DNA from 2 places in the Marinomonas sp. A3A genome. Region 1 is predicted to be linked to the other one. Evidence: predicted binding sites of a transcription regulator. Region 1 holds the regulator's gene; the other holds the start of a gene.

The links. Region 1 encodes FNR, which switches genes on or off when oxygen is low (the NO sensors DNR and NnrR bind a similar motif). Its sites were predicted from a motif close to TTGATNTANATCAA; they were not measured.
Region 2: CYL31_RS19735 (cytochrome ubiquinol oxidase subunit I) is a predicted target of FNR. The motif match lies at 2,202-2,215, and genes of this name have one in related genera.

Annotation. Positions count from the first base shown of each region.
Region 1 is NZ_CP025532.1:2,304,784-2,308,185, reverse strand. Features, by position in the region: gene hemN (oxygen-independent coproporphyrinogen III oxidase) at 1-895, shown strand, start outside; gene fnr (fumarate/nitrate reduction transcriptional regulator Fnr) at 917-1,678, shown strand; gene CYL31_RS10715 (adenine phosphoribosyltransferase) at 1,703-2,245, shown strand; gene CYL31_RS10710 (YfaZ family outer membrane protein) at 2,318-2,881, opposite strand; gene ttcA (tRNA 2-thiocytidine(32) synthetase TtcA) at 2,892-3,402, opposite strand, start outside.
Region 2 is NZ_CP025532.1:4,214,324-4,217,725, forward strand. Features, by position in the region: gene CYL31_RS19725 (sigma-54-dependent transcriptional regulator) at 1-153, opposite strand, end outside; gene CYL31_RS19730 (sensor histidine kinase) at 140-2,056, opposite strand; gene CYL31_RS19735 (cytochrome ubiquinol oxidase subunit I) at 2,409-3,402, shown strand, end outside.

The DNA.
Region 1 (3,402 bases):
AAAGGGAATTAATCGAATTAGTATTGGTGTGCAGGATTTTGACATCAAGGTTCAAGAAGCTATTCACCGTGTTCAGCCTGTTGAGATGGTAGCCACTCTTGTTGACGATGCTCGAAAATTAGGCATTAGGTCGATTAATTTCGATCTAATTTATGGCTTGCCATACCAGTCTATCGAAGGTTTTAAAAAGACCTTGGAACAAGTGATTCAATTATCTCCTGAGCGTATATCGCTTTTTAACTACGCCCATTTACCTGATAGATTTCGTGCTCAAAGACGAATTTCAGATGAAAGCTTACCTATATCAAGCATGAAGCTTGAGCTATTGAGGATGAGTACAGAATATTTAATCTCTGCTGGTTATGAATATATAGGCATGGATCACTTTGCAAAACCAACAGATAGCCTAGCGATTGCTCAAAAGCAAGGTCAGCTACAGCGCAACTTTCAGGGTTATACAACGCATGCTGGTACCGATTTGGTTGCTTTTGGCGTTTCCGCTATTAGCGATTTAAATGGTGTTTATATTCAGAACCATACAGACTTATCAATTTATAGGAGTAGTATTGAGAAAGGCCAATTGGCAATCGCTAAAGGTTATATTAGTGATCTGGATGATAGAATCCGTCATCAAGTGATAATGACATTAATTTCTCAATTTGAGCTGAATGTTGTTGTTATTGAAAAGAAATACAATATTGATTTCTTTGAGTACTTTTCTGAAGAGATGGAAAGGCTAACTCCCATGGTAAAAGATGGTATGTTAGATATTGACTGTAGTGGAATGCAGACCACTATTAAAGTAACAGAACGCGGTAGATTACTAATTCGCTGTATTTGTATGGTCTTTGATAAATACCTTAATGGCGCCATAAAATACTCAAAAGTTATATAGATCGAGATCAGGGAGATTTACATGTCAATGACACACACACAGTCACGATTCAACAGCACCCTTACTTCGCAGTGTCAAAATTGTAGCCTAAGTGCTCTTTGTCTCCCAATTGCATTGGCTGATGAAGATATTAATAGATTAGATCAGATTATTGAGCGCAAAAAGCCACTTAAAAAAGGTGAGTTTTTGTTTCGCCAAGGCGATACATTTGATTCTGTTTACGCTGTTCGCTCTGGTACTTTAAAAACATTCAACATCACATCAGTTGGCGAAGAGCAAATCACAGGTTTTTATTGTCCTAGTGAATTGGTCGGTTTAAGCGGGATTGATTCAAATGTCTATCCGGTTTCTGCAAAGGCACTGGAAACCACTACAGTGTGTGAGATTCCATTTAGTCACCTTGAAGAGTTATCTTCACAGATTCCTTCTTTGAAACATCAAATATTTAAGGTGATGAGTCGAAAAATATCCGATGATCAACAGATGATGGTTTTGTTGGGGAAAAAAAATGCCGATGAGAAAGTGGCATCTTTCTTATTAAACCTATCTAATCGATTTAAAAAACGTGGCTATTCCGCTAGTTCTTTTCGCCTTTCCATGTCTCGCGGGGAGATTGGTAACTACCTTGGATTAGCAGTTGAAACAGTTAGTCGTGTCATTACACGTTTTCAAAAAAATGAACTAATACATGTTGATGGGAAAGAAATTGAGATTGTTGACTTCCCCGAAATGCAAAAACTCGTGGGGGTTGCGAGTGATTGTGGTAAAATCGCCAATATTTGATTGATATAATGAGGCTCAACTGGAATGCTTTACGACGATTTTTACGTTAAATCACTAATACAAACAATAGAAGACTGGCCAAAACAAGGTATTAGCTTCCGAGATATCACCCCTATTTTCAGTGACCCTAAAGGTATGAGAATGGTCGTTGATGCCTATGTACATCGCTATATCGCAACGGATATCACTCATATAGCCTGTATCGATGCCCGTGGTTTTTTGATTGCAGCGGTTCTGGCTTATGAACTTCAAAAGCCTCTTATCTTAGTGCGTAAAAAAGGTAAGCTTCCAGGAAAGACTATTTCACAAAAATATGCGCTGGAATATGGTGAAGCAGAATTAGAAATCCAAGAGGGAGCTGTAAAAGCGGGCGATGAAGTATTGTTGTTTGATGATCTGATTGCGACTGGCGGCACCCTATTTGCTGCAATCAAGTTATTGACTAGTCAAGGCGCAAATATCAAAGAAGTCGCTGCTATTATAGATTTGCCAGATTTGGGTGGAAGCCAAAAACTAAGAGACAGTGATATACCTGTTTTTAGCCTTTGCGCTTATGATGGCGAGTAAGAATTGAACGAATAATAAAAAAGGTGGCCTCAGCCACCTTTTTTATTATTAAGCGTAAATAATTTACTGCTATTAAAAATCTACTGTTGCGCCAACAGAAAGACCTTTATCGATTTCTTTACGAGAATCGTCTTCAAATACAGTCACTGTTTTACCATAACTAATGAATGCACGAGCGTTACGCATTGTCATATATTCAGCACGGAATTCGTAAGTGTACATGTGGTCAAGATTTGAAATAGCCAGTACTTCCGGCGAGTAATACACAGAGCCATAGATACTCACACGATTTGCTTCAGGTAAGGTGTACCGATACCAGCCACCTAAAGCAAGTGCAACAGATAGGTCATCATTCTTCTCTGAATCTGCATCAATAGCGTATAGTCGAATACCAATCCCTGCTTGAAGTGGGCCACTTGTGTCTGAATCCTCTACCGTTACACCAATATGTCCAGTTGAGGTATTTTCATCATCATTATGAGTAATTCCGCCATTTACGCCGAAAGCCCCCATATTTAAGTTGATATTACCTTTCACTGTGTCGTTTGTTAAACTAACTCCAGCGGATGACGCATTTACGATAGAAGATCCTAAAATGCCGGCGGTTAACAATAGTGCTTTATGTGTTAGGTTCATTTCTATTACCCTATAGTGAAATAATATTTAATCGGTCAAATGCCTCAGGTGACTGCTTCAACCCCTTGAAGTCGAATAACTTTGTGTCTGCCAAATGTGATGGAACAACATTTTGTATAGCAGAGAACATGGTTTCTGTTCTACCCGGAAATTCTTTTTCCCACTTTTGCAACATGTCTTTTACGACCTGTCTTTGTAGGTTTTCTTGAGAGCCACACAAGTTGCAAGGAATGATAGGATATTCCTTCATTACCGCGAAGGATTCAATGTCTTCTTCTTTGCAGTAAGCCAAAGGACGGATAACAATGTGTTTTCCATCATCGCTTAATAACTTTGGCGGCATAGACTTTAATTTACCACCAAAAAACATATTCAAGAATAATGTTTCCAGAATATCATCTCTGTGATGGCCAAGTGCAATTTTAGTCGCTCCAATTTCCTCAGCAAAACCGTACAAGGAGCCACGGCGCAAACGAGAGCATAAACCACAAGTAGTTTTACCCTCTGGCACAATTTCCTTT
Region 2 (3,402 bases), 1.9 Mb from region 1:
CACTAAATCCGCATCAAACGATGCCAAAGTACTTCGGGCTTCGTCTAAGCTACCCGCCGTTTTCACATGATAATCTTGATTCGCCAACCAACGACTAGCCAGTTCGCGAAACGCTGGTTCATCGTCGACCAGTAATATTTTATTTTGTGTCATGAAATTCTCTATTTGAAATAGCAACGCCAGAAAAATGGCGAGGTAAAATAAGCTCAAATGTCACCGGCCAAATCGAATCGGAACGGTGTCTAATCTTCCCGCCATGAGCATCAACAATACGGCGTACTATTGCTAAACCAAGACCACTGCCGCCTGCTCGCTTAGTCACAAAGGGTTGAAATAAGGCTTCGCCTTGTAAGCTTGCATCGATTGCTGGTCCGTTGTTATGCACTTGGATGACTATCTGTTGATCTTGTTCTTTAGCTTCAATAGATAACTTGCCATCTGGCATATTGCGCAAAAAAGACACGGCGTTATCAATGAGATTGATAAACACCTGTTGTAATCGTTGTGGGTCAGCATCCAGCTCTATTGTTTCATTTATATCTAGCTCAACCGCCACACCTTCTAGCTGAGCCTGCGCCAGAATACTTGCTAATAACGACCGTAATGGCGTGGCAACAATTTGCAACGTCAAGCCACCGGAATACACCAACATATCACTCACCAAACGATCGGCGCGTTTAAGCTGAGTCTGAATATGCTGACGCGTTTCGGCTGGCGCGTCATAGGCCGCCATTGAAATTATATTAAGTGGATTGCGTAGCTCGTGGGCCATTGCTGCTGACAAACTGCCCAACTCAACCAGATGCTGTTCGTCCATGCGTTTTCGTTCTGCCGCAGCCAAGGCCAGCGACCTTTCAAGCAAACCACAACTGGTCGAAAACAAGGATGCAAACACTTCCGCCGTCAAACGCATGCCAGGGCTGGCATCTTCCCAACCGATTAATACAAAGTGCCAATCAGAATCTGACCGAGACACTCGAATTGCCAAGGCATCATTCTGCTCCTTAACGGGATAAGCAGAACGTTGCAGCTGAATTGCCACACTACGCCTTATCTGTAGAGAAAGTAAACGCTCACCAATAGCGATCAATTGCGGCCAATCTTGCGCTTCTTTAAGCTGGGTTGACCAAGTATCCAACACAGCTTCATTTAATAAAGCGCCAGGATAAATAAGCCGAGAAACCAAACGACTCAAAGGCTGATAAATGACAGCCGCGACAACCAAGATAAATAGGGAATACAACCAAAGCTGCCAACTGGGAACATTCGCTAACGCCTGTAAACCTATGCGTCCAGACACCACACTGATCACCGCGATGACACAGAGAATTACCAGCATCATGGCAACCCAAAGCAAGGCCCGATTGGCGAACGCATTCACCGATAATATTTGATAACGCACCACCGCGTAGACCAGCAACAGCAAATAAGTTGGCAGCAGCAACATAGGGTAAGGAAACCAGCTAATGCCAAAAGAAGGAAACACAAAACTGGTCGCTAACAACAGGCCCCAAGCGCCAACGCCAAACATGGCGAGAATGGAGCGTTTCTTGTTACCAGAATGTCGATACCAACCAAACAACAACACCCCATGAGCCAAGATGCCGATCAACACCGTATAGGCGAGATTCCATGTCCCCGCCTCGGTAAAGATAAAAAAGGAACGCGTGTCGAGCGTACTAATCGCATCTCCAGCGCCGATCCACCAGCTTTGTAATACCACAGCAAAACTGGTCAGATAAAACCAAGGCACCACTTGATATAAGCGTTCTAGCATCGGCTCTTTAACCGAGCCAGAGTTCACAAAACGAATCGCAAAGTGCAAGAAGAAGGTCGGCATCAACGGGTTGGCCAGAATAATATGAATGCCAATTTGCTCGTAGCCTTGGAACAAAACCACATGTCCAAAGCACCAAATCGCCATCATAATGGCAAAACCTGCCAAGGCTTGCAGATCACTTTGCTTTCGCGCTCGCCACAACAACCAAACAGCTACCAATACGCCGCACACACTGGTCACCAGCATAGCAACTTCAAACATCAACGAAAGCGTCAAAATCGTAAACCTCGTTTACACCTAAAAGTGAGAAAATCGTAAACCTTTTTTACACCGCAAGCAAAGATATAAATTTTCCCTTTAAAATCAAAGATATAAATTCCATTAATAGTTGGCCTGTCCTTTGCTCTACTAAAAACAATCTTTGATCCATATCAAACTATTATCAACTTATAGGACAAGCATCATGAATACTGGCTTTTTAATGACTGAAATCATCGCACTTTTTAGCATTGTAGGTTTAGCCCTATTACCTCTGGCCTTGCAGCAAATGCGTACGCTAAGAGTTAAGAGAAACGCCTAACCTTATCTATATATCTCTTAACGCTTATTGATACCCAAGGGAGCCATTATGGACCTCGACGTTGCCATCTTATCTCGCATACAGTTTGCTTTTACTGTGAGCTTTCACATTATTTTCCCCAGTATCACCATTGGTTTGGCGACACTGATCGCCATTTGGGAAGGCATGTGGCTAAAAACACATAATCCTTATTACCTCCAATTGGCTAAATTCTGGATCAAACCTTTTGCGATAACCTTCGGTATGGGGGTGGTTTCTGGCATCGTTTTGTCCTATGAATTTGGCACCAACTTCTCCAAATTCTCGGAGATTACCGGCGCGGTACTTGGGCCGCTGATGGCCTATGAAGTACTGACCGCTTTCTTCATGGAAGCCGGTTTCCTTGGCGTCATGTTATTCGGGTGGCAACGTGTTGGTCGCAAACTACATTTCTTCGCAACGCTCACTGTTATGGTAGGTACTTGGATTTCAGCGTTTTGGATCATTGTGGCGAACTCTTGGATGCAAACGCCAACTGGCTACAAAATTATCGATGGCAAGTTTGAAGTCGAAAGTTGGATGGCTGTCATCTTCAATCCATCAATGCCCTATCGCCTCACTCACATGGTGGTTGCGTCATTAATTACCGCGACTTTCGTGGTGGCTGGTATCAGCGCTTATTACTTGTTGAAAAAGAAAAACATTCCTTTTGCGAAAAAAGGCCTATCCATGTGCATGTGGTTTGCCTTGGTACTCACTCCACTACAAGCATGGATCGGCGATATGCACGGTTTGAACGTAAAAGAACATCAGCCGACCAAATTGGCGGCGATGGAAGGAATTTGGCCAGCGGAAGAAGAAAACGTTCCGTTATTGTTATTCGCTATGCCTAACATGAAAACCGAGTCGAATGATTATGCAGTCGGTATTCCAAACCTTGGTAGCTTGATCCTGACACACTCGTGGGATGGCGCGGTGCAAGGTTTGAAAGCCGTACCACCTGAAGACAGACCGAATGTACCGTTAGTATTTTGGTCTTTCCGTGTCATGGTTGGTATTGGGT